3 regions of the Alteromonas sp. 4NH20-0056 genome follow, and region 3 is predicted to be linked to each of the others. Evidence: predicted binding sites of a transcription regulator. Region 3 holds the regulator's gene; each other region holds the start of a gene.
The links. Region 3 encodes sigma-54, which starts transcription at its own class of promoters, with help from an activator protein. Its sites were predicted from a motif close to GTTGGCACGNNNNTNGNNT; they were not measured.

Region 1: a site for sigma-54 is predicted at 8,493-8,511, ahead of AC27EZ_RS05500 (DUF2726 domain-containing protein). Genes of this name have one in related genera too.
Region 2: a site for sigma-54 is predicted at 6,148-6,166, ahead of AC27EZ_RS01705 (flagellar assembly protein T N-terminal domain-containing protein). Genes of this name have one in related genera too.

The regions. Positions count from the first base shown of each region.
Region 1 covers NZ_BAAJLS010000002.1:443,836-454,847, forward strand. Annotated here, with positions in the region: gene arcB (aerobic respiration two-component sensor histidine kinase ArcB) at 1-1,163, opposite strand, end outside; gene gltB (glutamate synthase large subunit) at 1,804-6,270, shown strand; gene AC27EZ_RS05490 (FAD-dependent oxidoreductase) at 6,285-7,700, shown strand; gene AC27EZ_RS05495 (hypothetical protein) at 7,921-8,358, shown strand; gene AC27EZ_RS05500 (DUF2726 domain-containing protein) at 8,591-9,178, shown strand; gene AC27EZ_RS05505 (5'-methylthioadenosine/adenosylhomocysteine nucleosidase) at 9,409-10,107, shown strand; gene AC27EZ_RS05510 (cobalamin biosynthesis protein CobD/CbiB) at 10,114-11,012, shown strand, end outside.
Region 2 covers NZ_BAAJLS010000001.1:360,714-371,725, forward strand. Annotated here, with positions in the region: gene AC27EZ_RS01660 (flagellar hook assembly protein FlgD) at 1-676, opposite strand, end outside; gene flgC (flagellar basal body rod protein FlgC) at 708-1,130, opposite strand; gene flgB (flagellar basal body rod protein FlgB) at 1,133-1,567, opposite strand; gene AC27EZ_RS01675 (CheR family methyltransferase) at 1,733-2,563, opposite strand; gene AC27EZ_RS01680 (chemotaxis protein CheV) at 2,579-3,508, opposite strand; gene flgA (flagellar basal body P-ring formation chaperone FlgA) at 3,715-4,437, shown strand; gene flgM (flagellar biosynthesis anti-sigma factor FlgM) at 4,542-4,868, shown strand; gene flgN (flagellar export chaperone FlgN) at 4,877-5,305, shown strand; gene AC27EZ_RS01700 (LPP20 family lipoprotein) at 5,395-5,826, opposite strand; gene AC27EZ_RS01705 (flagellar assembly protein T N-terminal domain-containing protein) at 6,366-7,571, shown strand; tRNA gene AC27EZ_RS01710 (tRNA-Arg) at 7,654-7,729, shown strand; gene AC27EZ_RS01715 (hypothetical protein) at 8,169-8,678, shown strand; gene AC27EZ_RS01720 (fimbrial biogenesis chaperone) at 8,703-9,506, shown strand; gene AC27EZ_RS01725 (carboxypeptidase-like regulatory domain-containing protein) at 9,517-11,012, shown strand, end outside.
Region 3 covers NZ_BAAJLS010000001.1:617,368-628,379, reverse strand. Annotated here, with positions in the region: gene AC27EZ_RS02810 (spondin domain-containing protein) at 22-750, shown strand; gene AC27EZ_RS02805 (spondin domain-containing protein) at 764-1,480, shown strand; gene AC27EZ_RS02800 (winged helix-turn-helix transcriptional regulator) at 1,530-2,240, shown strand; gene mgtE (magnesium transporter) at 2,256-3,614, opposite strand; gene AC27EZ_RS02790 (HPr family phosphocarrier protein) at 3,747-4,019, opposite strand; gene rapZ (RNase adapter RapZ) at 4,019-4,864, opposite strand; gene ptsN (PTS IIA-like nitrogen regulatory protein PtsN) at 4,893-5,336, opposite strand; gene hpf (ribosome hibernation promoting factor) at 5,346-5,633, opposite strand; gene AC27EZ_RS02770 (RNA polymerase factor sigma-54) at 5,664-7,148, opposite strand; gene lptB (LPS export ABC transporter ATP-binding protein) at 7,224-7,949, opposite strand; gene lptA (lipopolysaccharide transport periplasmic protein LptA) at 7,952-8,497, opposite strand; gene lptC (LPS export ABC transporter periplasmic protein LptC) at 8,466-9,029, opposite strand; gene kdsC (3-deoxy-manno-octulosonate-8-phosphatase KdsC) at 9,026-9,583, opposite strand; gene AC27EZ_RS02745 (KpsF/GutQ family sugar-phosphate isomerase) at 9,583-10,557, opposite strand; gene AC27EZ_RS02740 (calcium/sodium antiporter) at 10,557-11,012, opposite strand, start outside.

The DNA of each region.
Region 1 (11,012 bases), on a different contig from region 3:
TTTATTCGTGTTTTAAACGCTAACTGTTTATCGCCAGCCAACAGGCGAATAATACTGCTTAGTTCTTCCGTAAAATCTTTCAGCGATATGGTTTTTAAACTTAGTTCAAGTTTGTCTCTGTCTAGTTTATCGAGGTCAATGATATCGTTAAAAATATTGCCAAGCGTAATCGCACTAGCATAAATTGTGCTTACCCAATTAAATTGTTCTTCGCTTAATTCAGTATCGCGTAACATGCGACTTAACCCTACGATGCCATTTAGCGGCGTACGTAGTTCGTGACTTATCGTAGCTATAAATCGTGTTTTGTCAGTACTGGCTTTCGCTGCTGCATTCTCAGCCTGTTTACGCTCGGTCATATCACGCCCAAACGAAAGCAAACCAAGGCGATTGCCTTCTTTGTCGAAGAAAGGTACACGTTTCATTTCGAAGTAACGTCGACGTCCGTCAGCAAAGCGAAGCCATAATTCTTCGGTAATACTTGCGTTGGTTTCTAAGACCTCGTGGTCGCTCGCGACTATTTGGCGCGCCAAATCTTCTTCATAAACATCTTGTGGCGTTAACCCTAAAAGCTCTTGCTCGCTTTTCCCAGTCATTAGCTCTGCAATTCGATTACAGCCTGCAAAGCGCCCTTCTTCATTCCGGTAATAAATAAGATCTGGAGAAGCATCAATAATAGAGCGCAATAGCGTTGACAAGCGCCTTGCCTGAGCTTCTTGCAATGACTTATCTTGAATCTCGTTTTCTAAATCCTTAAATAAGGCTTCTCGCTCTTCTTGTGCCTGCTTACGCTGTTCAATCTCGTGATTGAGCTGCCTAATATTCGACTGTAGCTCCCGGTTAAGGAACACATCTTCTTCTCGAAGATGCTCTAACTGACTCACTACATCTTTCAAATTCGTTCTCGAATTCTCTAGCTGCTTTATAAGTTCGCTGAAAAAATACAACACCCAGGGTGCAGAAAGCATGGTAAGCACAACAGCGCTGATAAAGTCGTCAGGTTCAACCTGACTGCCCATACTCACGCGGATGACGTAAGAGCCGCCTAGGGTAAATACCAAGGAAAGAACCACAAAGAGAATACTCAGTTTCAATGTACCGAAACGTTGTACAAACTGAGCGAATCGAATGGCCCAAGAGTCATTTGGAGAATCTGAATGCATAAGCGCTTTTTAATGAGTAGTTTGGCGATATCCTATCAGGAAAAAGAACATTCGGTAACTGTTCGCGAAACGCTAATAACCCAAGCATATCTATTAAGCGCTAATAACGGGGTAAGCAAAAAGCAGATTTAGTCTTTATAAGTCTGTAGAAATGGTAACTTTTCATACCGCTAGCAGCGCTAGCCACGATAAACTGTGACTTTATAAAGCCATGCAGTGAATGAATTTTTATTCAAACATACTCTCTAATTGAGAAGAGTTATCAATTAGCAAATGGATGACTAATCTTGTTCATTATGTCTTTACATTTTTGTTACATTTCAAAATTTAACCAACTATAACAAATTGATATTATTGAATTTTATATCAATTATACTAATTCACTAGATGATGAGCCATTTTATGGTTTGATTTTACTTTTCAATGTGGGTATTTTGTACGGCCCGCAACGCAATAATGCATAAAAATGCGGAATACGACTGGAATCCTCTAATAATAATTAACGACAAGAAAGGCGCTTGTATCGGGTAATACTGCCTGACAATAAAAGACGTCTGAACAATGTTGTGATACGCAATACCTAGGCGCATCTACACGCAACACATACCTTGCCCAGTCAAAAGGTTGAAGGAGTTAAGAGATGAGTTTATACAATCCCAACGATTCCCGGGATAACTGTGGGTTTGGTTTAATCGCCCACACTCAAGGGGAAGCCAGTCACGAATTGGTAGAAACTGCAATACACGGTCTTGACCGCATGCAGCACCGAGGCGGCATTGCAGCCGATGGAAAAACAGGTGATGGGTGTGGCCTACTGCTACAAAAACCCGACGCATTCTTTCATACTATTGCCGAAGAAAATGGCTGGAAGCTCAGCAAAAAATACGGCGTAGGGATGATTTTCTTAAGTCAGGACCCTGAACGTGCTCAAATCGCTCGCGACGTACTAAACGAAGAGTTAGAAAAAGAAACCCTCTCTGTGGTCGGCTGGCGCGAAGTGCCTGTTGACGTATCGGTACTGGGTGAACTTGCACTAACCGGTGTACCACAAATAGAGCAAGTATTTGTTAATGCGCCCGCGGGTTGGCGTAAACGCGACCTTGAACGCCGACTATATATGATTCGACGTCGTGCGGAAAAACGCTTAGAAGCTGATCCTGATTTTTATGTAGCGTGTTTATCTGGCTTGGTAACCATTTATAAAGGCTTGGTCATGCCGAAAGACCTGCCAGCCTTTTACCTTGATCTTGCTGACGAACGCATGAAAAGCGCAATCTGCGTATTCCATCAGCGCTTCTCGACTAACACGTTACCGCGCTGGCCGCTGGCGCAGCCTTTCCGTTTTCTTGCGCACAACGGAGAAATTAATACCATCAAGGGTAACCGTGATTGGGCAATGGCGCGTGCCGCCAAGTTCTCTACACCGCTCATTCCAGATTTAAAAGATGCAGCGCCGTTCGTTAACACCGAAGGCTCTGACTCATCGTCTCTTGATAACATGCTGGAGCTGTTTTTAGCTGGTGGAATGGATTTATTTCGCGCAATGCGCTTACTTGTCCCACCTGCGTATCAGAATAACAAGACCATGGATAGCGATCTACGTGCATTTTACGAGTTTAACTCGATGCATATGGAACCGTGGGATGGGCCAGCTGGTATCGTATTAACAAACGGACGCCACGTGGCATGTAACCTAGACAGAAATGGGTTGCGTCCGGCGCGTTACGTGATCACCAAAAATGGGTTTATCACCCTTGCCTCTGAAGTGGGTATTTGGGACTACAGCGAAACCGACGTTATCGAAAAAGGACGTGTGGGGCCGGGTGAAATGCTTGCGGTTGACACCTACACAGGCAAGATCTGGCGCTCTAACGAAATTGATGATGACTTAAAAGCACGTCACCCTTATAAAGAATGGCTCGACAAGCACATACGTCATCTCACGCCTATCGAAGAACTTGATGCATCGCTTATCGGCAAACGCGTGTTTGATGATGACGCCATGGCGGTTTATCACAAGCTACATGCCTACAGCTACGAAGAAATACAGCAAGTGGTCAAGGTTCTAGCCAAAGACGGTCAAGAAGCGGTTGGTTCAATGGGCGACGACACGCCAATGGCAGTAATGTCATCGCGCCAGCGTACTATTTATGACTACTTCCGTCAGCAATTTGCTCAGGTTACAAACCCGCCTATTGACCCCTTACGTGAAAATCACGTGATGTCATTAGCAACCTGTATTGGTCGAGAACAAAACGTATTCAGTGAAACGTCAGGTTACGCTGACCGCGTATTGTTCGACTCACCAATACTGATGTATACCGACCTGAAACAGCTACGTGAATTCAACCCTGACAACTACTACTCAGAGGTTGTTGAGCTTCAATACCAACCTCAAGAAGGTTTGAAGAAAGCGATAGAGCGGATTTGTAACGAAGTAGAAATGCTCGTGAAAAACAAACGGGCTGCGTTTGTGATTCTTTCAGACCGAAACATTAAACAGAATCGTTTAGTGATCCCTGCAGCTATGGCTGTCGGTGCAGTTCAGCGTCGTCTTGTTGAAAAGTCTTTACGTTGCGATGCGAACGTGGTTGTCGAAACGGCAAGCGCACGTGACCCGCACCATTTTGCCGTGCTTATTGGGCTTGGTGCGACAGCGGTTTACCCTTTCCTTGCGTATGAAACTATTGAGCAATTGTGTGAAAAAGGTGAACTTGATATTTCAGCTATGCAAGCCACATTGAACTATCGTAAAGGCATAAACAAAGGCTTGTATAAAATTATGTCCAAAATGGGCATAAGCACCGTTGCCAGCTACCGTAGCTCAAAACTGTTTGAAGCCGTAGGCGTGAACAGTGAAGTGATGGAGCTATGCTTTAAAGGCGTTACTTCTCGAATTCAGGGCGCTGGCTTTGATGACTTCCACCAAGACCACATTAATTTAAACCGTATCGCGTGGCTCAAGCGTAAGCCGCTTTCCCACGGCGGTTTGTTGAAGTATGTCCACGATGGTGAGTATCATGCATATAACCCTGATGTAGTCACAACGTTACAAAAAGCGGTGGTAAGCGGGCAATACACTGACTATCAGGCGTACGCCACACTGGTTAACGAACGAGCGCCAGCGCACATCCGCGACTTACTTGCGTTAAACCCAGACTGTGACCCTATTGATGTAAGCGACGTAGAGCCTGCAGAAAGCTTGTTCCCACGCTTTGATACCGCAGCGATGTCAATCGGCGCACTTAGCCCCGAAGCACATGAGGCACTCGCCATTGCAATGAACCGCTTAGGTGGTCAGTCTAATTCGGGTGAAGGTGGTGAACATCCATCACGTTTTGGTACCGAAAAGAACTCGAAAATCAAGCAGGTTGCGTCAGGCCGCTTCGGTGTAACACCGCACTATTTAGTTAATGCGAGTGTGATACAGATTAAAGTTGCCCAGGGTGCGAAACCTGGTGAAGGTGGTCAGCTCCCTGGTGACAAGGTTAATAAGTACATTGCACAACTTCGATTCTCAGTGCCAGGGGTAACGCTTATATCTCCACCGCCACATCACGATATTTACTCTATCGAAGATTTGGCTCAGCTTATTTTCGACCTTAAACAAGTTAATCCAACGGCGCTTATCTCAGTAAAACTGGTATCAGAGCCGGGTGTGGGCACTATCGCGACTGGTGTTGCCAAAGCGTATGCCGACCTTATCACTATTTCTGGATATGACGGCGGCACGGGTGCAAGCCCGCTTACGTCAGTTAAATATGCTGGCAGCCCATTTGAGTTAGGCTTATCGGAAACCCAGCAAGCGCTTATTGAGAATGGCTTACGTCATAAAGTGCGCGTGCAAACCGATGGCGGCTTAAAAACAGGTTTAGATGTTGTTAAAGCCGGTATTTTAGGTGCAGAAAGCTTTGGTTTCGGAACAGGACCAATGGTGGCGCTTGGGTGTAAATACTTGCGTATTTGCCACTTGAACAACTGTGCAACCGGTGTAGCAACGCAAGACCAAAAGCTTCGTGACGACCACTTTATTGGCTTACCAGAAATGGTAATGAACTACTTTAAGTTCATTGCACAAGAAGTACGTGAAATCATGGCATCAATTGGTATCGCTAAGTTTGATGATTTAGTAGGTCGCACTGAATTGTTGAAAGTATTAGACGGCATTACCGCAAAACAGAATCGCTTAGATTTATCGCCGTTGTTAGTTCGGCCTGAAGCGGGCGAACACACACGTTTGTTCTGCTCTCAGACAACGAATGAGCCTATCGATAAAGGCGAACTTAATGCGCAAATGCTTAAAGATGCCCAGCAAGCGGTGGTAGAAACGAAGTCTATTTCTCTGAAATATAACATCCGAAATACGGATCGTTCTGTCGGTGCGCTATTGTCTGGCGAAATTGCCAAGCACCACGGTAACCAAGACTTCGAAGATACGCCTATTAGAATAGACCTCACAGGAACGGCAGGCCAAAGCTTTGGTGTCTGGAACGCCGGCGGTTTGCACATGCACCTAACGGGCGATGCAAACGACTATGTGGGTAAAGGCATGACAGGCGGTAAGCTGGTTATTCACCCTCCTAGAGGTATTGAATACGACGCGCATGACAGTGCCATTATGGGTAATACCTGCTTATACGGCGCAACAGGCGGTAAGCTTCTAGCGGCGGGCCGCGCAGGCGAACGTTTTGGTGTTAGAAACTCAGGCGCAATTGCCGTGGTTGAAGGTATTGGTGATAACGGTTGTGAATACATGACTGGCGGTATCATTGCGGTCCTTGGCCCGGTTGGCGTGAACTTCGGCGCGGGCATGACAGGTGGTTTTGCTTATCTTATGGATGACAATGATGACCTTGATAACCGTGTTAATGCTGAATTGGTAGACATTATGTCTATTGAAGATAAGGCAATCCTTGCCGAACACCTACGTGGTTTAATTAATCAGCACTACGAAGAAACCGGAAGCGAACATTCGTTATCGCTACTTACCGATTTCAACGCGACGCTGAAACGCTTTAAGCTTATTAAGCCAAAAACCAGCGATGTGAAGAACTTGCTTGGTCACATCAGCCGTTCTAGCGCTGAATTACGCATTCAAGCGCAGTAGGGGGAGTTAAGTTAATGGCAAAGAACGTATACCAGTTTGTCGATGTTGAACGTATCGATCCGCCTAAAAAGCCGATCATGGTGCGTAAAGAAGAGTTCGGCGAAATTTATCAACCGCTAACCCAATCACAAACCGAAGGCCAGGCAGATCGCTGTCTGGACTGCGGAAACCCTTATTGTGAATGGAAATGCCCGGTACATAACTATATTCCTCAATGGCTAAGTCTGGCTAATGAGGGAAGAATATTAGAGGCAGCCGAGCTGTCTCATAAAACCAACAGCCTTCCTGAGGTCTGTGGCCGAGTGTGTCCACAAGACCGATTATGTGAAGGCGCATGCACCCTAAATGACGATTTCGGTGCGGTAACTATCGGAAGCATTGAAAAATATATTACCGATACCGCCTTTAAGATGGGTTGGCGCCCTGATATGTCTGATGTGGTTTGGACAGACAAAAAAGTGGCTATTGTTGGCGCAGGCCCAGCTGGGTTAGCGTGCGCTGATATTCTTGTCCGTAATGGCGTAAAACCCGTTGTTTTTGATAAGTATGAAGAGATAGGCGGCCTACTGACGTTCGGTATCCCGTCATTCAAACTTGAAAAAGACGTCATTAAACTACGCCGTGAAATCTTCACCGACATGGGTGTGGAGTTTATTCTTAACACCGAAATTGGCAAAGATATCGCGTTTGAAACCTTGCTTAAAGATTACGATGCTGTGTTCTTAGGTATGGGGACATACAAGTCGATGAAAGGTGGGTTCGACAACGAGCATGTGCACGGCGTGCATGAAGCGTTACCATTTCTAATTGCTAACACCAATCGTGTTATGGGCTTGGAGAAAGATGAAGCCGACTACATCGACATGAAAGGCAAACGCGTAGTGGTACTAGGTGGTGGTGATACCACGATGGACTGTGTCCGTACTTCTATTCGCCAGGGTGCTGCTCAGGTTACTTGTGCTTATCGTCGTGATGAAGAAAGCATGCCTGGTTCACGCCGTGAAGTCGTTAACGCAAAAGAAGAGGGTGTAGAGTTTCAGTTCAACTTACAACCCATTGATATTGCCGTTGATGAAAATGGTAATGCATGTGGCGTAAGGCTAATTAAAACTGAAATGGGGCCACCTGATGCAAACGGCCGTCGACGTCCGGTTGAAATTGAAGGCTCTGAACACGTTCTTGAAGCCGATGCCGTTATTATCGCATTCGGTTTTCAACCAAGCCCATCACCATGGTTCGGTGAGTTTGGCATTATGCTTGATGAAAAAGGTCGAGTACGCGCTCCTCGTGGCGGTAAATTTGCTTACCAAACGTCAAACCCGCAAATTTTTGCAGGTGGAGACATGGTGAGAGGAAGTGACCTAGTCGTTACTGCCATTGATGAAGGTCGTAAAGCCGCGGAAGGCATTATGGATTATATCGGCGCATAACAACACGTTGCGTTATTTAATAAGAAGCTCGCGGCATAAATGTCAGCGAGCTTTTTTTGTTTTTCGCACTTACCGACAATGCGCCATATACTCGACACTTCCTATTCATACCTATATTCAGTTGCTCTGTGACGCAAAGCTATCTACTATCATGGTATGCGTAAGCGGTCCGGCGGTTATCATAAAATCAACCGTTAAAGTATGTGGTGAGGCTTTAAAGATGAATTTCAACAACCTAACAACTATTGGTTCCAGTGCAGGCCAGCAAATAAAACGCATGGTGACATGGGGTGCATGTGCAATGGCTTGCTCAGGGCTCCTAGTGACGCATGCGCTTGCCGATACCTCAAACACAGCATCATCGCCTGACATTTCATCATGCCCTAGCGCTTTTCATCAGGTAGTCATTGCAAGTAACGCCACCCAATGCCAGGCCTTTAACGAAGGGCTACCTGCCAGCTTAGTTTACTTTACAAAAAACTCAGCAGGCGAAACCATCCGCTACTACCAAGACAACATTCCTAACGCGCATGTTCATACCCCCATTAATTCACGTGTTTTGATAGTTTCTTCAGATAATACGTATCGTGTTGTGGTGTCGCCCGACAATAATGGCGCGCAAGTCGATATACTGGTAATGAAAGACCCTGCCGAATAAGTCTCCCCCTCATAATCAGAGCACCCCATTATTGGCAGTACGTTTTGTTTCGCTTTACCCTATCTTTTTGCTAAGCGCCTGTGCCAACGCTTGTAATTAAAGGGCTCTACGCTATTTTGTTTCCCCATTGCAAAAGTGGCACTTGCCTTGCAATTTCATCAATGAACCAATAGGTATCAACGAAAACGTCATTTTTATGACGCTCAATAGTGTTTGATGAGTGAGGATTACGATGGAATTGGCAATTATTTTAATGATGTTACTTATCGTAGTGGCATTAGGTGCCATTAAGTTATCAGACGGTGGCGTGGCATTCCCATTTCGCCGAAAAGCGCAGCTTTTCACACCGGCCGAGCATACGTTTCTCAACCTAATTGAACAGGCAATGGGAAGAGAGTTTCGCATTATCTGTCGCGTAAAATTAAGCGATGTGGTGTCGGTACGACAAACCACAAATAAAAAAACAGCCAGTCAGGCTATTTCAAGAGCATCATCTCGACAACTTGATTTTGTACTTGTAGACAAAGAGGACATGAGCCCTGTATTAGCCATTGACCTTGTTCATAACCAAGGTAAAGACGGCTACAAGGCACAAAAAGATTGGTTTGTTTCTGGCGCTTTAGACGCTGCGGGCGTTCCTCATGCGCGTATTAAAGTGAAATCAGGATACAGCGTCGATGACATTCGTGAGTGTATTGAGAATAAATTGATCCCTTATCGTCGCTTGCAACAGAAGATGGCACAGTTACCTACGCACAATCCCACTACGCCTAAAAGACCAACGCGACCGCTACGCTCAAGTCGCCCAGCGGCGGCATAAAACGCGTAGCCATCTTACAAAGACGCACCATTTCCCCCGCCTTTGTCGCTCTCCACCCCCGCGACAAAGGCATTTTCCTATCAGTTTTTCCCTATTCCTTATACAATTAGCTCACTTAGCGTAAACGAGCCATTATACGGCCTGTATTGTTATTTTGGTTTACCGCCTTGCTGGCACATTGCCTATGGCGAGATTAGCGCTCACCCCGTATTTATTTTGATGGTATCACTATGAAAAAAATTGGCATTTTAGGCGCAATGGATGAAGAAGTCGCATTGCTAAAAGCATCGTTATCTAATGTTGTAGAAACAACGTGGAATCACCTGACCTTTTTTGAAGGCCAATTACACGGTATCGACGTCGTACTCGTAAAATGCGGTATAGGTAAAGTGGCCTCGGCACTTGCTACTACCGCGTTGATTGAAAAGTTTTCACCCGATGCCGTGGTTAATACTGGCTCTGCTGGCGGGTTCGACAAAGACCTAAACATTGGTGATGTTGTTATTGCAACGCATGTTATTCATCATGATGCCGACCTTACGCATTTTGGCTACGCACTAGGCCAGTGTGCCGGTATGCCCAAAGACTTCCGATGCGATAGCGCATTAATTGAGGCTGCACAATCTGCAACAACCTCCATTGAGGGTGTACAATCTCGCCAAGGGTTGATTTGTACCGGTGATGCGTTTATTGGTAGCGATGAGGCCGTGGCGGAACTACGTCAAAAGTTTCAGGATATGAAAGCAGTAGAAATGGAAGGCGCTGCCATAGGACAAACCTGCCACATGCTCAATGTACCGTTTCTCGTGGTCCGCTCTCTTTCAGATATTGCTGGAAAAACCTCGACGGTCAGCTTTAAAGAATATCTAGAAACTGCTGCAAAACACTCTGCCCAATTGGTTATGGCGATGATTAAACACATCGCCTAACGCAGCGTGGACGCTTTTTTTAACGACGCAGGGTACCAGTCATTACTGGTACTGTGGCTTGCGATTGCGGTTGACGCCATATGGCTGTGGCCGCACAAAAGCCACCCGCTTACGCTTATGCGCTATCTCATTTTAAGGATGGGACAACGCGTCGTACCCAGTTCACAATATGCGCCGATGCAACACTATATTTCCGGCAGCCTTGCTGCCGCAGTGTTACTGCTCCCCCTCATTGCCTGTCTTGCACTGCTCGTCCAGATGGCAGAATACCCCATCTTCTTCGAAGCCGTTATCGTCATTGCGATGCTAGATTTCCGTTATCAGCGACAGCAATTTAAACGGGTTACCGCCAATACAGGGAGAGGCAAGAAAGTGCTTACACGAGAAACACTGTCGACTATCGTTGCACGTGATTGCGATATACTGTCAGATGTAGGCGCTGCAAAAGCAGCAATCGAGGCATTGTGGCTCAAGTTTTTGTATCTTTATTGCGGTGTCATTTTCTATTTTCTTATTGCCGGCCCAATAGGCGCACTAACCTACCGTCTGTTGTTACTCACCGCGTGGCAGTGGCACCCTCAACTACCGGGCTTTTCACTCTTTAGCAAACCAATACGGGTTATCGTAAATATACTCTTATTGCCTCCCGCGTTTCTCGGGGCATGTAGCACGCTTATCATTACCAATCCAATTGCCGGGATAAGAGCAATAAAGCACAGTAAGGCAAGAGATAAAACCTCACTATTACTTGCGTTATTTGGCGGCATTCATGGCTTCCAGTTAGGCGGCCCTGCTATTTACAGTGGAAAAAAAGTAAGGCATGCCCGTGTGGGGGGAAAACGTGAAGTCCGCCATTCAGACATGCTTAGAAGTAAGCGCACCATTTACAGCGCAATGACGGTAGT
Region 2 (11,012 bases), 260 kb from region 3:
TTTGAATGACGTCATCAAGATTGATACTGACATCACCATCCAAATTCAAAATTACGCCCTGACCGCTGCCGGCCAAACTAACGCTTCCTACATGACGATTTACTGCGGTTGAAAGCTGTACACCTTCGCCATTTAATTCGCCTGTAGCATTAATGACATATTCACCGGGAGGCATGTCGTTACCTTTGGCATCTTTGCCATCCCATTTAAACTCGACGTTACCGGCGGCTTGTGTGCCAGCATCGATGCTTTTAATGACTTCACCAAATTGGTTTTCGATGGTGATCGTCATGTTTTGAATCGTTTTTTCGTTCACCACAACACCTGAGACACCCTCGCCCGTTGCTCCCATGAAACCAACGTTACCTTGTACTAATACGTTTTGGCCTATAAGGCTAGATGCTTGCAGCGCTTGGTTAGATGTCATTGATGCAGCGAAAGCTTCAAACTTTCCATTGAGCTGTGAAATACCATCAGCCATGGTGAAAGACGTCATCTGCGCAACCATCTGGTCATTATCAACAGGTTTGGTCGGATCTTGGTTGGCTAATTGTTCAGTCAACATCGAGAAAAAATCTTCCTGGGATAACTGTTGCTCAGTGCCGTCTGCTATTTTTACGGTCTCTTCCTGCCAATAAAGGTCGGTATTAAGACCCGTGTTGTTAACTGTATTCACTGTAAAATCCTCGATTTACCTAAGCGGCAAATTATTGCCCTTGACCCAACTGAAGCACACGCCTGAAAATACGCTTAGTGGTATCGGCAACTTGAACATTGGTTTCATAGGCTTTTGATGCTGACATCATGTTAGCCATTTCTTCCACGATGTTGACATTTGGCTTGTAGATAAACCCTTCGGCGTCAGCCATAGGATTATTTGGCGCATATTCCACTTGCAGCGGTGCATCACTTTCGACAATTCCCTTTACTTGGACACCCACGCCGCGCGACTGGTCCTGCATTGCGCGATTAAGCTCTGCGGCAAACACGGGATGACGAGCACGGTATGTTTCGTCATAGCTACTGCTTACTGAATTAGCGTTGGCAATGTTGCTTGCCGTTGTATTCAAACGAACATTTTCCGCTTCCATACCGGTACTTGAAATTGACATTACATTAAATAAACTCATGACTATTGTCCTCCTGCCGCACCAAGTGCTTTTTTCATGCCTTTGATTTTGCCGTTTAGGAAGGCGAGGCTTGCTTGGTATCGCAAGCCATTGTCCAAGAAGCGATTACGCTCGGACTGCACTTCAACCGTATTCCCATCGCCGGTGTCTGGTTGTGTTGGGACGCGGTATTGCAAATCAAAATTCGATGCAACAGACGTACTGCTGCCTTTTAGATGCTTTTCATGGGTTCTATTTAAGTGTCCATCTGTGGTTTTAGTTGTGCCACCTGAATTACGCATCGCAGCTTCCATCGCCTTGTTAAAGTTGATGTCTTTCGCTTTATAACCCGGCGTATTAGCGTTTGCTAAATTGCCGGATATAACTTCCATCCTTTCAGTGCGAATGGTCAGTGCGTTTTGATGGAATCCGACAAGCTTGTCGAGATTAATAGCCATAATAAAACTCCAGAACCCAATTGTGTTGATGGGGTATCAACCAATATTTAGTTATCTTGAAGATTTATTAGCAAATGAGATGCCAAGAGTGATTAAATTGGATAGATGAAAAGTGAAAGTGTGATAAGTTTTTAAAAAAAATGCATTTAAAGCATCGACTTGCAGCTATTTCTTTTGATAAAACAAACCAGGGTTACATTTAACCATGCTATAGCGATCGCTCGCAGAGCTTATAGATTCTGACGCTCCGAGGAAGAGAATGCCGTCAGGTTGCAGTTGCCCGGCAATTTGTTGCAGTATCTTTTGTTTTACGTCACCTGAAAAGTAAATGAGTACATTACGACAAAACACGATATCGAAACGGCCGAGCGATGCATAACTACTCAGCAGGTTAATGCTTTTAAACGTTACCATGCGACGCACTTCGGACTTTATTTGCATTTGACCTTTGTCGGCTGTATCAAAGAACGCCTGCCTGCGCTGCGGCGACAATCCGCGGGCTAACGATAACTCGTCATATACTCCTTTCTCGCATTTGGCTAGCATTTCAGATGAAAGATCCGTTGCTATGATCTCTACGCCATTTTTGAGTATTCCAGGCTTTTGCCGTTGAAACTCAAGCAGTGCCATTGCAATCGAGTATGGCTCTTGGCCAGACGAACACGCGGCACTCCAAATACGCAGCTTACGGTTTTTTGACGCTAACTCAGGGATAATCCTAGTTTGCAGTAAATTGAAGGGATACGTATCACGAAACCACAAGGTTTCGTTAGTCGTCATCGCATCAATAACGCTTTGAAGTAATTTACGATCGTATCCGCGAACGACCGTCTCGATAAGGGCATCAGTGCTATCGAATTTGTGCACGTGCAACAACGAAGCGAGACGACTTCGCACTAGGTACTGTTTATTCTCGCCAAGTACGATGCCGCATTGCTGCTCTAAGAAGTGCCGAAACTTGACGTAACTTTCCGGCGAAACATCTTTGCTATTCAATCCCTGAGAGCTCCGTTATTCACTATCTATCATTAGCCACTTCTGAACCGCTGTGGCAAGTTCATCTGGGTGGAATTTTGCAATGAAGTCGTCTGCGCCAACTTTCTGTACCATTGCTTGGTTGAAAACACCGCTTAACGACGTGTGCAGAACAACGTGAAGTTTTTGCAGCTCTGGCGTGTTTTTTATCTCTGCAGTAAGGGTGTAGCCATCCATCTCTGGCATTTCAATATCCGAGACCAATACCCCCACTCTATTAGTGATATCACCATACTCTTCGGCAATTTCTTTTAAGCGGTTTAACGCCTCTAGCCCATTCTTCGCAAGCTCGATTTCAAGCCCCAACGATGTCAGTGCTTTTTTAACCTGATTTCTAGCCACGGCTGAATCATCGGCGATAAAAATTATTTTATCTTCTTTTCCTTCCGTAGTGAGTCCTTCGGCAACTTCCGAGCTTACTTCTGCATTTAGCGGAGAAATTTCGTTTAATATTTTTTCAACATCAAGAATTTCGATTAGCTCATTTTCAACTTCGGTGACTGCAGTAAGATAGCTAGCGCGACCTGTTCCTTGCGGCGGAGGCATGATTGCATCCCAGTTAGTATTGATAATACGTTCTACAGCACCAACCAAAAAGCCTTGCACTGAACGATTATATTCAGCAATGACGATAAAAGACGTAGAGAGGTTTTCAATGCGCTTTCCGCCTGTTGCCATACTCAAATCGATGACTGAAATAGTCTGTCCTCGGATGTGAGCAACCCCACGAACTAATTTATTAAGTTTAGGCATTGATGTAAGGGGTGGACATTGGAGAACTTCGCGTACTTTGAATACGTTTATTCCAAAGCGCTGCCTTCCGTTTAATCTAAATAACAGCAGCTCAAGTCGGTTTTGACCCACTAACTGCGTGCGTTGGTTAACCGAATCTAAAATACCCGACATATGTCACCTCTTTTCGATACTGGGCACGATCATTGCCTTAACTAGTTACGCTAGACAATATCACTAAAATGTTGCAGGTCAAACGCCAGAAAAATGACGCATAACGCGTTAATACGTGAGAAAGCACAACAAAAAACGCGACATGGCCGCCTGCTTTCTGTCATAAGCATAGACAATAACTCGCTAACTGAACACGAAAAGTAACTATGAATAAACTAAAAATCACAAATAGTCTCTTAAAGTGGCAACGCTACTCGTTACTTTTAACGTTGACACCACTCTTTTTTTTCCAGCACGCCATTGCTTCAACAGTGCACGAAGACGTTGAAAAAGGCGCTGAAGAATACCTGCTAGCGGCGCTTCAACATGATGACGCGGATACTAACATCGGTATCAATATTGTGAAGATAGACAATAGGATAAATATTCCAGCTTGTCATGAGGGATTTCAATACCACGCATCAGAGGAATCACTAAAACAATCATACGTGTCGGTAAGAGTAAGCTGTAATGATAATGATTGGTATCTGTTTACCAGCGCTCATGTTGTCAAAACCCGCAAAATTGTCGTTGTCTCTGGTGCAGTAAGCCCTGGTACAGTGCTTACTCCCTCGAATCTTGCGTTTTCAGATGTGGATGTCCGAAGGTTAAGACACTCGACATTCGCCAGTGTAGATACACTCATTGGCGCAAGGATTAAGCGGAGAATTACGGATGGCCAACCGGTACAAGCAAATATGCTATGCTTTGTTTGTGAAGGTGATAGAATTACCATCACAGCAGCCATCGGCGGAATGTCTGTGAAAACATCAGGGATAGCTCAGCAAGATGGCGTTATCGGGGACCCAATAAAGGTGCTGAATACGAGCAGCAAAAAGACCGTTATCGCTGAAGTCGCCAGCGTTCAAGAAGTCGTGATACACTTGTAATTCGACGCGCTTAAATAACTACGTTTTCGTTAAAGAAATGACTAAAGAATTCGTACCGTCGGCCGATATATTAAATTGAGGCGAAAAGGTAGTGGAGATATACGATGGCAATTAATAATATTAACAATGGGTTACCAAAAAACCCCGTTGATAATTCAAAAGTTGCGCAACAAAATCAGACGCAACAGTCGCAGCAACAAGCTGCGAGTTCTGCGCAAACAGCGCAAGCGCCGCGTCAAGACTCTGTGTCGTTGACACAATCTGCGCAGCAGCTAAATCAGGTCCAGAAGAAAGGCTCTGAAGCACCGGTTAACCAAGAGAAAGTCGACCGTTTAAAGAAAGCAGTTCAAAACGGTGAATATCGCGTTAATCCTGAAGTACTCGCGAATAAAATAGCGAAACTAGAATCAGAAATATTTGGTCAGAAATAGGTCAACGCATGTCAGACGCACTTCATGTTTCATTGGAACGGCAAGTTCTCAATTTAGAGAACTTGTCTTTAATGCTAGAAAATGAATTGCAGCATATTAGTTCTCGCGACGCAGAGCTTTTGATGGCGTTACTAAATGACAAATCCGCATTACTTGAAGACATCCAATCACTTGATGAGAAAATAGCACCACTTCATCGTGCCGCTATCGAAGAAGGCATGGACGATTCAACTAACGAACTAATATCTAAAGCGCAAACGCTTTTGGATGAATGTAAGTACCGCACCCAAGTCAATCAAAAAGCCGTAGAGCAAGGACAGCTTCGCCTCAACCATTTACGGAACTTGATGATGGAAGTGCGTGCTAAAGAGTCTCTCACTTATGACAAAACCGGCAAACCTAAGGGTGGCCAGTTAGGGTCAGGCGTAAAAGCCTGAGGTTACTAAGATACCAATCTCAAAAAAAGCGCATGATATGCGCTTTTTTAATAGTGGCATTAATTTACTTTCTACGCATAACACGCTTTTTAATAATACTTCACTGCTCTAATACGCTTTGGCTTCGCCATCGTTAGGTAAATATCGTAAACACGCTGCATATCCAACGAAAGCTCGGTAGCGTAAGTGTCTTCACCAACAGGATAGCTTTTGACAACCTCAGCCCCTCGAATAACACCGTCAACCGATGCTTTAAGCACTTCATTATCTATTACTAGGTTGGAAATCGATTGCTCGCCAGATAGTCGCTGGCCATACACCTGTTCGGCTAACTCGCGATAAGCCTCAAGTTTTGAGGCTTTAACTGCCATGAGCATTTTTTCCGTCTCGGTTTGCCCACGCTGGGTGGCGATTGGCGCATACCCCACAGCGCTTAGCATGGGATACTGTTCAGGTTCAACCGTCTCCCACTCAACGTGCTTGTCTACTATCGAACTACAAGCGCCTAAAATGGTACCCATCGCTACTAGGCATAATGTGTAGCCTATGCGACGTCCATTGCGGGGGTTATTGCCTGATGGTTTTGTTCGTTTGAAAAAATTCATAACAACCTCAATAGTAGATCGCAGCCGACGTTCAATTCGCCGCGTCTCTTTATTCGTAAATGCCATTCGTGTGGCGCCGTTTAACCCATTTCCTCGAGCCAAAGAAAAATCATTAGCGGCGCTATCAGATATTAGTTTGCAACTTACATCGCAGTTATCTTTGCAAATATCTTTGCAAATTTCGCACCATTTGATGCAATTACCGCGAATATCATTGGGTAGAGGATAGATTGAATACATGGCACTTTTTTCGCATACATTTTATCAAGCAGAATATCAGCACGTCGCAAGTCATATCGCCGCTTGCAAAATAAGGCAGATAATTGACGCATGTGATAACGCCGAACCTCGATAGGGTAGATTTACCGGTTTTTACCATGTAAAGCACCAGCGGCGTCACTGCTTTATCTACTATTTGGATACAACTTCGCTTATACGATGGGTTAACGTAACTTATGCAACTAACGCAACCAATATTATCAATACTGCCAACACCGCCAATGCAACTGATAAACCAAAGCATTAAAACGGCGCTATTTTGCCTATTGTTTGCAACGTCTTGGCAAAGCGATGCCGCGTGGTATGAAGCTAAAGGGCAAGCGGTAATCGTGGATGGAAATAAAACCGCAGCCAAAAAGAACGCGACCGAAGAAGCGCTTCGTCAGGCGCTCTTATTTGCAGGAGCATCAGTATCAAGCGTCCAGCACCTTACCGATGGATTGTTAAATGACGAGCGTTTACTCATGACGGCGAGTGGAGAGGTCCATCAACTAGAGTTAACCGATGAGGTATGGCATAACGATTACGTCACTATTGCCGTAAGAGCTGATATTACACCTAACGCAACGGTGTGCGCCTCCGAAGACGACCTAAAGAAAATATCGACAAGCCATTTTCGTGTCGAGAACACATCGCATTTGCTTGACGGTGATTTAAGACAATTCTCTAGCTCGTTAACGCATGAGTTAACCCATCTGATCAATTCACGAAATAACAATCTACAGATTGCACACATTGAGCCATATACCTTAAATATTCAGAATAAAGATCGTCCCTATCACATGAGAGCACTCTCGAAAAAGGCGAATACGCAGTATTCATTATATGGTGAAATCAATGACATGAGTGTTGTTCGAGAACCTAGTTCGTCTCTTGCGTTTTGGAAAAGCGATAATGCCACTCGTTATTTTTCACTTTCGATCGAGGTATATGACGCAATGAACGGCGGGCTTTTACTACAAAAGCATTATGATATGAACGCTGAATGGGCGTTTGATAAATTCACAAAGATAAATACGAAAAGCGCTAAATTTTGGCAATCTAGTTTTGGAACATCATTGTCAAAGACGTTAAATAATGTGGTCACTGACATGCAAGAAGCGCTAACATGTCAGCCTTTGACAGGTCATGTGGTTAGTGTAAACAATGACAATTTATCTATATCACTAGGGCAAGATAATAACATTCAAGAAGGTGACACACTTACTCTGTACCAAGTAAAGCAAGTTATTGATAGTTCTGGCACGTCATTCTTACAATACTCACTTTATCCAGGCGAATTTAGCGTACTTCGCGCCTACAGTAATTCTTCTACTATTGTGCATAAAGCGGGCGGCGTTATCGCCAATATTCAAGAAAACGATTTTGTAGTGAAGCGGTAAAATAAGTAATAACCTTTTTAATAATGTTTTTTATGAATAAGGGTTAACGTTTCAAAGAAGTTCGTATAATGTAAACGGCGCTGTCCCCATAGTTTAACTGGATAAAACAAGAGCCTCCTAAGCTTTAGATCTGCGTTCGAGTCGCGGTGGGGACGCCATTTGGAATAAAAAATCATACCTTAGTGAATTCTAGTGACATACCTTGTCGCACTTTTCAGGCCATTTATCGCGACATTCATACAAGGATCACGTTTTTCGTCCTCTTGATAGCTAGTTTTTGAAACGCTGATCGTTTTTTTTCAATTTTATACGAAAGTATAAGCACTTAATTTACAACGTTTTTTATTTTGACATAAAAATAAATAATCAATTAAAACAATACCATAAAAATTCCAATTGGAAAAAAAACCTCATTTAGACATACCCGCAAGCCATAGCGTATAAGTTTACATACTTTTCATTTTGTCAAGTCATGTGGTTGAATAAATCCGGCATCGCGGTAGATAGATAGATGCCTTGTAACTGTATGATTAAAAGATACTTATAAAGTACGTAATACCATGTTGATCAAACAATAATAATTTTCAGGATATAATAATGAAAAAACGTATAATTTCTCTTGCGCTATTATCAACAATCTCTGCGACAACATTTGCTGCTTCTAGCACTTTCCAAGCTACGGTAAATGCAATTTCAGACGCTGCCATTGCTCAAACTACAGCACTACATTTTGGTGCAATGCAACCAACTGCGGGTGCAGTTTGTACAATGGACAACGCTGGCGCTGTAACCGGTAACTGTGATGCCGCGAACGCAAATATTGCGATCGGTCTGATCACCGTTTCTGGTCTTATTGCAAACGTACCACTAAACGTAACGGTAACTGGTGCTTCAGGTACTAACGTAACCTTCGCATCAACGTATGATATTAACAACGCGACAGGCACACATGACGCTATTGTTGATGGTACGCAAACAGCCGTAACAACAAACGGCTCTGGCGATAACCTAACTATCGACGTATACGGTAGCATGACAGTAGACACTGCCCTAACACCAGGCGACAGCTACACGGCAGCCTACACAGTAGATGTTACATTCCAGTAATACTGGTATAGTGGGCGTAGGTAAATGCGCCCACTTATTTGTTCGTTTAGCAGTAGAGTTATCCCTATGTCCCGCACCCGCCATTTTTTTGTTTTTTTGACTCTTTTTATTTCATTTTTTCTTTCGAATAGCGTTAATGCAAACGTTGCGCTATCAAAGTTCAGAGTTTTTTTCGACAGCCAATCACGGACCGATTCACTTCAGCTCCGAAACACGGGTTCAAGCGACATAAAGTATTCAGCAGAACTGGTGCTAAACGCGATGACCGAAGATGGCACAATTTATTCAGTAAGCGAAGACTCGCTTTCTGCCCAAAAATTTATACGATTTTCTCCTAAGCGTGGCACAATCAAGCCAGGTGAAAGACAAGCGCTGCGATTTTCACTACGAAAACCAGCAAATTTGGAAAATGGCGAATATCGCGCTGTTTTACGTTTGATCACCGAGCTAGCACCGACTGAGAGCGGGAACGTTAACTTGGCGAGTAAGCTGGCATACAATGTTCCTATTATAGTAAGGCACGGAGAAGTTTCCGTTATTTCTAATCTAGAGACCCCTACCACTGTTATGCACAACGGCCAGCCCCACATTCAGGTTTGGCAAACGCGCTCCGGCAATCGTTCTATATTTGGCAATTTTATTGTCGAAACACCAGACGGTGAAGAGTTAGGCGTAATTAATAACGTTGCAGTTTATCGCCCATTGGAACGCAGAAAAGTGCTAATCCCTTTAACAAAAACGGTTAAGGGCCCAGTCATTATTCGATACACTGAAAATAAAAAATTTGGTGGCGATACTGAACTGTCGGTTGCGCATACGATAAACTAAACAAGCACTTATGTTCGTTCGGGGACTTTTACTCTGCCTGCTCGCGCTCCCATTATTAGCGCGAGCGGATAACTGCGCCTCCCCTACCGCATCCTACGCACCGCTTAATGACGACGACTTTTTGATTAGCGTAATGCGAGTAAATGGTCGTCCGGTCTTTGATGGCCTTGATGTATATAGAGTAAACGATCGCTTACTTATTCCTGCATCTTTAGTGTCCGATACCTTATCGTTAGGTTGGGATATCAATATACCTGCGTCCGTTGTTTCGTTTGAAGGAAGCGAAAAATTTTGCTCATTCTCACTTAATTTTGAAAAGACGAATACCAAAAATACACCTTCAGAGCTATTGTGGAGCGCAGATGATTTTGATATTTACATCGATATTGAATTTTTATCCATAATACTTCCTATTGAGTACGAATTTAATTTTTCGTTGCTCCATCTAAATATAACAAGTAGCGAACTTGGTTATGACGACTACAGTGAGGACCCCACCGTCATCCCTACCTTTTTTAAGCGCGAAAATATCGTTGCCGAGCGTGTTATTGATGACAATTATCAGTTGTATACTTCACCACTTATCAGCTATCGCTTAAGCGCTCAAAAAGATAGCGAAAAACAAGAACGGTTATCGACAAACATCAATGCAGGTTTCGATTTGTTCAACCATGCGGCGAATTTTAGGGTGAGTAGAACCGGTGATAACAGCCTCCATTTCTTGCGTTTTTCTCGCACCTTTGCCGACATGGCCAGTGCAGTAAGTAATAGGGGTCTAACCTATGAGTTCGGCGATATTCAATTATTTGGGGATAACTTAGTTACGAGTCCAAACCAGTCACTCGGCTTTATTTTTCACAACGGTGATACGCGGGGACAACGTAACTTCTCTAAAACCACTATCGAGGAATTTGTCTTACCAGGCTGGCGAGTTCAATTATTTAGGAACGGTCAGTTTATTGATGAGAAGTTCAGTGATGAACAAAACAAAGTGTTGTTTGAGGATGTGGATACGTTTTATGGTGCAAACCTCTTTGAACTCAAGCTTTACGGTCCGGAAGGGCAACAAGAAAGCCGTACACAATCAGTAAACGTAGGCGAAGACCAAGTACAACGAGGTGACATCGATTTCTTTGTAGGAGCAAGCGACCGACACTATCGCCTTCTTGATGGGGAGGTATCAGAAACTGGGTTAGGCAAGTCTGCAATTGTAAAATTAGGCGTTGGACTTTCAAACTCGACATCAATATCAGGGACAGCACAGCGATTATGGATTGATGACTCACCCGCGTCCTACTTTACCGCTTCTTTAGATACACAACTTTCGGGGTCCGCACTTAATTTATCGTTAACAAAACAAAGCAACGAAGGTTTTGCTTCCTTTTTGGGGTGGAACGGTCGAATTGACGATGATGTTGTTTTTACGCTATCAAACAGATATTTCAATGATTTTACTAGCGAAAGGTATAATGACGCCGTTGGGCTAAAAAGTGAAACTATCGCCCG
Region 3 (11,012 bases):
ACATTCGAAGAAGGAAGAGCAATGGTTCGTTCAAAAGTAAAACTTAGTGTTATGTCTACCTTGGTAGTGTCTGCAACTGCATTCTCAATGGTGTCCTCTTTACAGGCGGCTGAGCTGAATGTCACAGTTCAAAACCTTACTCAGGGTATCTATTTCACCCCCATTCTTGTATCGGCACATAGTAGCGATGCGAGCTTGTTTGAACTTGGCGATACAGCCAGTACTGAACTACAAGCAATGGCTGAAGGCGGAGATATCAGTGGGCTGGTAAGCCTTACTGATTCACTCTCGGCCAATAACTTAACAAACCCTGCTGAGGGGTTACTTGCACCAGCGCAGTCTGCCCAAGGGATGCTATCTACAGATGACGGAAATACCGTGCTGAGCGTTGTCGCCATGATGCTACCTACTAATGACGGATTTATCGGCTTAGATAATTGGCCTATTCCTACCGAAGCAGGCACTTATACGGTTTATCTTAATGCGTATGATGCCGGCACTGAAGCCAATGATGAAGTACGCGGAAGCGGTATGCCAGGCATGGCAGGCTTTCCGGTTCCAGGCCCATTAGCGCCGCTTCTTGGAGAGGGTGGTACTGGCCTCGACGCGACTATTGCTAATGCAACCGTGCATATACACCCCGGAAATATTGGTGACGACAACGAAAGCGGTGGTGTCAGCGATGTTAATAACACGGTTCAACGCTGGTTAAACCCCGTGGCAAAAGTGACTATTGTTATTAGCGAATAGATAAGGACATAGTATGAAACTTTTTACGAATAAGTTACGTGTTGGCCTTGTTACGGCATCGATAGTGGTTATTGCTGGTTGTTCTGACAGCGATAATAACGAAGATCCTGAATTCGTGCTTCCGGCGCCTGTTCCATACACATATCAAGTTACCGTTACAAATTTAACCCATGCACAGCCGCTATCACCTATTGCAGTCGCACTACATAGCAGTGATGTTAAATGGTGGTCGATAGGAGAAGCCGCGTCCGATGCGCTTGCATCACTTGCGGAGAGCGGCAGTAACGAGGCACTACTTTCTAATGCCGCATTATTTGCTACTGCTTCGGGCAATGTACCGGTTGCCCCTGGCGAAAGCGTAACATTGGAGATTTCCGTTGACGATATTGCAAACGCCCATATAAGCGTAGCTACCATGCTGGTCAACACTAACGATGCTTTCAGTGGGGTTAATAGTGTTGATTTATCTTCATTAGAGGTTGGCGATGTTTATCGACGTAACGCCCATGTCTATGACGCGGGAACAGAGGAAAATACAGAAGCGATGGGAACAATCCCCGGGCCCGCTGACTCCGGAGAGGGTAACAGCGAAGGCCGTGAAGCTCATGACGTTGTAACACTTCACCCTGGTGTGGTTACCGCCAGTGATGGGTTAACAACATCGGTGTTAAGCGCTGACCATAAGTTTGATAACCCTGGGGTACGTATTTCTATAACAAGAATGGAATAAAACCTGTATTGCTCCGGTCATGTTAGTAATGACGAATCCGGAGCAAATTATGGTTCTTGTTATCAATAGTGGAAACACGCTTAAGCAGCCCATTATACAGTGCTTAACTAAGCACTGTTTTTTACATGATGTGGTATCACACTTTGAATCTGCGTTATCGTTATTGGCAGTGAAGCATTACGATCTTATTATCGTTGAAGCGAGCGGAACAGCGCACTGCAAGAACAATGTAGCGTGCATCGCACAACAGTATCCCGATAGCTGGTTAATGGTTGTAAAGAGGCCAGATCATTACGTCGATAGCGTTGATTACTTTGAAATAGGTGCCGATGACTATATTGCCAATGCGTATGATGAGCGTCTTTTGATCGCAAGAGTAAAAGCATACATGCGCCGATGTATGCCGGTAGAAAACCGCACCGATCGTGTCAATATCGGGCCTGTTAGTATTGATGAACGATACCATACGGTCAAAGTTCAAGGGCAAGCAGTGGATTTAACGGCAAGAGAGTTTTCTCTTTTTACGTTTCTGTGCCGACATCCCAACCAAGTATTCTCTCGTACTCAGTTATTGAGTTCTGTGTGGGGATACAACCATGAAGGCTATGAACATACGGTCAATACACATGTTAATCGATTGCGCGCCAAGCTTGATGATGTAGCGTCGATGGATAATGCTGGTCAATTAATACAAACAGTATGGGGTGTTGGCTATCGCATGAGTGCCAGCGGCTATGTTGCGAAAGCGGTGTTAGCGTAATATCAGCGACCAAGACTAAATGAGAAACAGCGTGGCTGTACCTAAGAAGGCGAAGATACCAACAACATCGGTAATAGTGGTTAAAATAACGCTTCCAGCGAGTGCTGGGTCTATTTTTAAGCGTTTCATGATGATAGGAAGCGTGGCACCCGCTAGCGCTGCTGCAATCATGTTCACAAGCATAGCAAATGCGATAATGACGCCTAGCATGTAGTCTTGTTTCCATAATGCGATGACTGAGGCAATTAAGATTGCCCAAATGGCGCCATTTAAAAAGCCGATTGAAATCTCTTTACTAATAAGCCAACGAGAGTTGCTGGCATTGACATGCCCTAATGCCATACCTCGAATTACAAGCGTTAGGGTTTGGTTGCCCGCAACGCCCCCCATGCTAGGTACTATCGTGTTAAGTATGGCCAATACAGCAAGCTGACTGAGCGTTGCTTCAAACAAGTCACTAACCATTGCAGCCATTAATGCGGTGACCAGATTTACCGCCAGCCATACCGAGCGGCGCTTCGTACTTTGTAACACGGGCGCGAATGTATCTTCATCATCGTCGAGACCGGCCATACTCATCATCGAGTGCTCCGCATCTTCACGAATGATATCAACGACATCATCAATGGTGATACGCCCCACCAGGCGGTGTTTTTCATCGACAACCGGTGCTGACAGCCAATTATAGCGTTCAAACAAGCTAGCAACTTCGTCATCAGGCATGTTTACCGGAATGGCTTCAGATTCTTCATCCATCACATCTGACACTTTAGCAAGTGTTTCAGCGGTTAATAGGCGTGTGACTGGAACAATACCCACGAGGTTGTCCGTGCGGTTTACCACGTAAAAGGTATCGGTGTTTTTAGGCAAATCGCCTTTTAAACGAATATAGCGAAGGACAACATCTACTGTTACGTCAGGACGAAGCGTGATGGTATCGGTATTCATGATGAAGCCAGCGGTTTCTTCACCATAGGACAGCGCTTGCTCAGCACGAAGCCTGTCTTGAGCGTCCATCGAGTCGAGGATATCTTGCAAAATGGTATCCGGAAGGCTGCTCAGGGTTTCCGCTAAGTCATCGGTATCCATTTCCTCGAGTGCATCGACCACATTAGCCGGTAGCATTTTTGAGATAATGCCATTACGAACATCATCAGATAGTTCTTCGATGATATCGCCGTGAAAGTCGCTATCGATAAGCTCCCACAGTTCATCACGGGTTCTACTGGGGCTAGACTCAAGGATATGGGCAACATCTGAAGGGGGAAGTTCTAGTAACAGTTTACGTACAGATACAAATTGACCATTACTCAGGGCAAGGTTAAGGGCCCTAAGTTGGTTTTGTACGTATTTTGGAACGAGCGCTTCAGCCATGCTTGCGTGATGCCTAATTACCTGAATCGGAAGTCGTTATAGGATATCGCAAATAACACGACGCTGTCATGGAAAATGGCGAAGCGAAGCACGTATTTGTGTCAGCGTGAGAAAGGCGACGTAACGTGAAGACTATTCGTCTTCGTTAAACTTACCCATGATAAGTTGTTCAATGGCGACCATGGCAGGTTCGGCGTCTTTTCCGTCTATGATAACGGTGACTTCCTCTCCTTGGTGGCTTTCTAACATCATCAGCCCGAGTACGCTGTTCGCATCTGCACGTTTATCTGTGGCGACTAATTCGATTTTTGCATCAAACTGATTCGCGAGCTTCACAAGCTGCGTGGCCGCGCGGGCATGCAAACCGAGCTTATTGACGATAGTAAGCTTTTTTTCAATAGCCATTATTGGTCTAATTCCCGATGTCTTATTTGTACGTCAGGGTGAATCTCACTGAATGTCTTTGCCAATGTTTGGGCAATAAACACAGAGCGATGTTGACCGCCTGTGCAGCCGATAGCAATGGTGACGTAACTTCTATTATTACGCTCTAAGTGCGGCAGCCACGTAGTGATAAGATTTTGAATTTGCCAAATAAACTTGGTTACAACAGGCTGAGAACCCAAGAACACTTCTACCGGTGCATCTAACCCTGTGTGATGACGTAAGTCAGGTTCCCAATGGGGGTTAGGAAGAAATCGTGCGTCAAATACGTAGTCAGCGTCTTTTGGGATACCATGCTTGAAGCCAAACGATTCAAAAACCAATACCAAGCGAGAGCTTTTCTTGCCAAGTATTCGTTCTCTAATAAGCTCAGCTAACTGATGAATAGTCAGCTTGTCAGTATCAATATATAAGTCTGCACGTTCAATAACAGGCGCAAGTAATGTTGATTCTGCTTTGATTGATTCTGATAATGACTTATTCAATTTAGCCAGAGGGTGAAGACGACGGGTTTCACTGAAGCGTTTTACCAGAATGTCGTCGCTCGCATCGATGTAGACAATAGTCATTGACCATGAAGAGGGCAGGTAGTCCAGAATTTCGACGAGCTCGTTAGGATCTTTTGGCAGATTTCTTACATCAATACTCACTGCAACTTGGTCGTATTCATCAACGACCGTGTGAGTGAGAGTAGGAAGGAGGTTAACAGGGATATTGTCTACACAATAATAGCCTAAATCTTCCAACGCACGCAGCGCCACTGATTTTCCTGACCCAGAACGACCACTGATAATAATCAGCTTCATTCATTTTCTCCCTTTAAATAACAGTGATTTACCCAAGTGCGGTAATAATATCGTCACGAGTAGTTGCGCGTCTAATGGCTTTTAGTGTGTCTTTGTCGCTTAGCTTGCGAGCAACGGTTGCCAAGGTTTGTAAGTGACCTTGTGTTTGCTCCTCAGGGACAAATAATGCAAAAAATATATCAACGGGCTTTTCGTCAATGGCGTCAAAATCGATAGCGGGAATGCTAGTGACCACAATGGCGATAACACTAGATAACCCCGGTAGGCGGCCATGGGGCAGGGCAATGCCGTTGCCAATTCCTGTACTTCCCATGCGCTCTCTAGCAAGTAGGCTAGCAAGGGCTTCTGCCTGATCAATATCCTCGTTGTTATTCGCGGCAATGTCGCTAATGATTTCGAGAATTCTCTTTTTGCTATTGCACTGAACCGCACACTCGGTGCGGTCCAGACTTACGATGGCTTGTATGTCCATGCTTTACTACTAATGTTTTTTGAGTTTTTCCTTATGCTTGATGACCTGCCTGTCGAGTTTATCGACCATGCTGTCTATCGCCGCATACATGTCTGTATTCTCTGAGGATGCAAATACTTCAGCACCGCTCAAATGCATTGTTGCTTCTGCTTTTTGACTTAGTTTTTCAACGTTCAGGATGACATGCACATTAGAAATGTGATCAAAGTGACGCTCAAGTTTAGTGAACTTCGTATCGACATAATTACGCAAAGAATCGGTGATTTCAACATGATGACCCGTTAGGTTGATTTGCATATTTCGTCTTCCTTATGTTTTTTAAGCCCGTTAAATAAGGCTCTTGCGTTGGTTCGACGGTGGAATCGACAAAGATTCCCGGTATTTTGCTATCGTCCGCCGAGCGACCTTTATGCCCTGCTCGGCCAACAATTGAGCAATCTTGCTATCACTCAAAGGCTTGCTCGGCGTCTCGGCCGCAACAAGCTTTTTAATCAATGCACGGATAGCGGTTGAAGAGCACTCTCCACCTGATTCCGTGGCAACGTGGCTTGAGAAAAAATACTTTAATTCGTAAATACCACGGGGGGTATGCATATACTTTTGTGTTGTAACGCGAGAAATGGTTGATTCATGCATATCCACCATCTCTGCGACATCATTTAACACCATTGGTTTCATCATTTCTGGACCATGTTCAAAAAAGCCCATTTGTTGCTGAACGATACAATTAGCAACTTTCATTAGCGTCTCATTTCGAGACTCTAAACTTTTGATGAACCATTTAGCTTCTTGCATGTGAGAACGAATAAACTGTGAGTCGCTACTGTTCTTGGAGCTTCTACTCATTGCCGCGTACTGCTGATTAACACTAAGCTTAGGCAGGCTGTCTGGATTCAGTTCCACCACCCAACGTCCGTTCTTTTTCATAACTGACACGTCAGGAATAACGTACTCGGGTTCTTTCGTTTTAAGTGCACTGCCTGGGCGAGGGTTTAGCGTTTGCAGTAGGCGCATGGCTTCTCGAAGTTGGTCTTCTTTTAAGCGACTCTTACGCATGAGTGTGCGGTAGTCTTTACTGCTTAGTAAGTCAGAGTATTCTTCGATAAGTTGCTTTGCTTCTTCTAGCCATGGTGTGTCTTCAGAAAATTGACGCAGCTGAACCATCAAGCATTCTTGAGGGCTACGGGAGCCAGAACCAATAGGGTCGAACATTTGAATACGTTTTAGCACGCACTCAATTTCATCCATCTCTACCTGTTCTTCAATATCTTCGCTTTTAATGGCTTCTAATATGTCTTCCAACGACGTGGTCAGGTAGCCTGACTCGTCTATAGAATCGATAATGGCCATGGCAATAGCACGGTCAGTATCTGAAAAATGGGTTAAGCGCATTTGCCACGACAAATGCTCTTGAATGTCATCTGTCGTTTCGCCTTGGAAAATAAAATCATCATCGTTATTTGATGGGCCAGGTGCGGGGGCAGACGACGCCGAATAGTATTCATCCCATGTACTATCAATAGGAAGCTCGTCGGGCAAATCATTTTTTTCCAGTGCATCACCAGACTCGATAGTATCGCTTGATGCTGAAGGTGCCGCGTCTAAACGCGAATCGTCTCCGTCAATATTGTTGCGCTCAGCTTGAGGTTCATCGGAACCGTCCTCAACTTCTAAAAGCGGATTTGAGTCCAACGCTTCTTGAATTTCTTGTTGAAGGTCAAGCGTAGACAGCTGCAGAAGCTTAATGGCCTGCTGAAGCTGTGGAGTCATAGTAAGTTGTTGACTAAATTTTAGCTGTAAAGATGGTTTCATCTACGTCTTATTTTATGCTCTGTTATGCGTATACCGAGTGCGAAAATAGCTAAATCGCTTGCGACTTACTATTAACTATAGCCTGAATTGCTCGCCTAGGTATACATCCCTTACTTTTTGATTACTCAAAACTTGTTCCGCGGTGCCTTGGGCGATTAATTCACCATGGCTTACGATGTAGGCTTTCTCGCAAACATCCAAGGTTTCGCGGACGTTATGGTCCGTTATTAAGATCCCAATTCCTCTATCTCGCAAATGCTGGATAATCTTCTTTATATCATTAACTGATATAGGATCAACACCAGCAAATGGTTCATCAAGCAAAATAAATTGCGGGTTGGCTGCTAACGCCCGTGCAATCTCAACACGACGACGTTCGCCACCCGAAAGACTCATGCCTGCACTATTACGTATATGGTTAATATTAAATTCATCAAGTAGCGCATCGGCTTCTTGTTCTTGCTGCTCTGCATTTAAATCTTTACGGGTTTGCAAGATGGCCATAATATTTTCATGCACAGTAAGCTTTCTAAAGATAGACGCTTCTTGAGGTAAATAGCCAATGCCTTGACGAGCGCGCTCATGCATAGGTTGATGCGTAAGTTCTGCATCATCAATCGTAATGAGCCCCTTATCAAGAGGCACTAAGCCAACAATCATGTAGAAGGTCGTGGTTTTACCAGCGCCGTTAGGCCCGAGTAGGCCGACAATTTGGCCAGTCGATACCGATAAGCTCACGTCTCTTACAACTTGGCGCGCTTTGTAAGCTTTTGCGAGGTTTTTTGCACTCAGTGTTGCCATGCTTAGTTATCATCCTCGCCGTCGTTGTTGTCATCTGCTGCTTTTTTTATTGCTTCAGGCGTGAATACAGTCGTTACGCGACCGTCTTTATCGTTATCGCCACCGGTTGCCAACAGTTGCTCAGAGATCATGTCGAAAGTAATGTTGTCACCTTTTACTTGGCTGGTGTCTTGTTGTAATTCCGCATTACCGCTCAATGAAATAGTACGCTTGACGACTTCATAGCGAATTTCATTTGCCTTCGCGCTTACTGGGGTGCCATCTTCTAACGTTTGTGAAAAGCTTGCAGGAGCGCCTCTGGCGATAAATACTTCTCTTCCTTCTCCCTCACTGGCGACAACTTCAACTTCGTCAGCAATAATAAGCAAAGACCCTTGAGAGATTCGGACATCGTCCTTAAAAAGCGATGTTTTATTTTTTCCATCAACGAATTGTGATTTCGAATCGACTTTGATGGGTTGATTAAAGTCGTTTTCATCACTGAATGACGGTGTGGCAACGCTACCTAGTAATAAACTAGTTACTAGGAGAATAAATGGTCTGAACATGGTCTATTAGCTCATATTTTTGTGTGTCTAAGTTTGCATTAAACCCATTGCTATTAATGACATACTGTGTGCCTTGGATATTCACACGTTGGTCAGACGTCATTTGTTTAGAGTTTAAATTGATCTGGATATACTGGGTTGTAATTCGTTTGACAAAGTCATTGTTCGTTTGGTTCTCGATAAGCACATCTTTTTCTAACTGAATCAGCTCATCATTGTAAAGTGTCCCTTCTTGTGCCGACACTACCCAAGGCGACTCTGTGCTATCGGTGTAGACTGAGTATCTGGGCTTTTGAAAAAAGACAAACCCCAATTCGTCGTAATGCTCCATTGAGGCCGCAAATACTTTGTGGTTAAGCTTGCCTTCAACGTTATACAAGGTTGTTGTCAGGTTTTTTGCTTGATAAGCAGGTTTTAGTGCATTTTGCCCTTGTTGTTGTGAAGACGCTGGCTCATCTTCCATCCACGTAGGTAGATACATAAGCAGTGCAAGAATGAAAAGGGCTGATATGCTGACGCCAAGCCGGTTCATACGCTGGCACCATGAATACCAAACTCTACACCTTGTGATTGCAAGATAGTGTCGCTTATTTCACGAACGGCACCGAAACCACCCGGAAGTGATGTAATCCAGTTTGCCTCTTGCGCGACCAATGGGTGAGCATCATTGACAGCAATGTTAACGGCAGCGCGTTTAAACATGCCAGTGTCAGGCATATCATCACCTACCACGGCAACCTGCTCAGGGGTTAACGATAGCGTTTCCATTAATGCACCTAATGCATCATATTTGTTTTCTTCCCCTTGAATAATGTGTGACACATTAAGGGCTTTCATTCGGCTTTCAACAATGCGCGACTTTCGGCCAGTGATAACAGCGACGTCAATGTTGTGCTGCACCAACGCCTTAACACCATAGCCATCTCGAGTATGAAATGCTTTTAACTCTTCGCCGTCATTACCCAAATAAATACGTCCGTCAGAAAAGACGCCATCTACATCACAGACGAGCAAACGTATCTGTTTTAGCGCATCAAATAACGCGCTTGGGATTTGCCCATATAGCGTGTTAATCGCATTGTCCATTACAAGACCCCCGCTTTTAGCAACATATGCATATTGAAGGCACCTACGGGTTTCCTGTTTTCATCAACAACCATTAATGCGCTAATTTTATGTGTTTCCATGAGGTTGAGTGCTTCAACGGCAAGTTGTTCAGCGAATGCTGTTTTTCCACCTACCGTCATAACTTCATTCACTCGCTTAGAATGAAGGTCTATTCTAGCATCAAGAATACGGCGTAAATCACCATCAGTAAAAATGCCGGTTAATACGCCCTCATCATCAACGATACCTGTCATTCCCAAGCCTTTTCGAGATATTTCGAGCAGGGCATTAGCTATCATGGTGGTTTCGTTAACGAGGGGAAGGGCATCTCCTGACTGCATAATGTCGCTCACTTTCAATAACAGCTTTCTCCCTAAGCTTCCGCCAGGGTGAGACAAAGCAAAGTCATCAGAGGTAAACCCTCTTGCATCTAAAAGTGCGACGGCGAGAGCGTCGCCCATCACCAACGTGGCAGTAGTGCTTGAGGTAGGCGCTAGCCCTAGCGAACAGGCTTCTTTATCGACGTGGATATCTAACACAATATCGGCGTGCCTGCCTAACGAACTTTGTTCACTATTAGTCATGGCGATAACCGGCACATTCAAGCGTTTTACGACGGGAAGTAAATTAACCAGTTCGCCGGTTTCACCTGAATTAGAAATTGCTAGCAGTACGTCACCCTTGCCAAGCATACCCAAGTCGCCGTGATTGGCTTCCCCAGGGTGCATGAAAAAGGACGGTGTACCGGTGCTTGCAAGCGTTGCGGCAATTTTGTTACCGATATGGCCAGATTTTCCCATACCACTTACCACGACTTTGCCGGTGCAATTCATCAGCAACTCGCAAGCGGCAATGAAACGGCCGTCGAGGCGCGAAGCAAGCGCTTCTATTGCGTTAGCTTCTATGTCGATAACCCGTTTGCCTGATTGTATAAAATGATTTTCGTTTGTCATTACCCAAACAACCAAAATTGATAGCCGATAAAGCAGGCGATTAAAATGCTCCCGTTTGCACGCGAGATAATGCGTTTACCGATAAGGTCGAAGCTGAACAAGAAAAGCAACAGTGTTAATCCTAACATAACGTAAATATCTCGATGGTAAACATCGGGGTCTAAAAGTCCCGGCGCAATGAGCCCGGGCATACCTAGCACCGCTAACAAGTTAAATATGTTTGAACCGATGATATTACCAAGTGCAAGGTCGTCTTCGCCTTTTAGCACACCGGCTACGCTTGCGGCCAATTCAGGTAAGCTTGTTCCAAACGCAATTATCGATAACCCAATAACGAGGTCTGACATACCAAGGTAGCGTGCGATTTCAACTGCAGAGTCCACCATGAAGTGAGCACTTAGAGGGAGCAATATAAGGCCGACGCCAATCCATACTAACGCCGCGGTATTCGATAC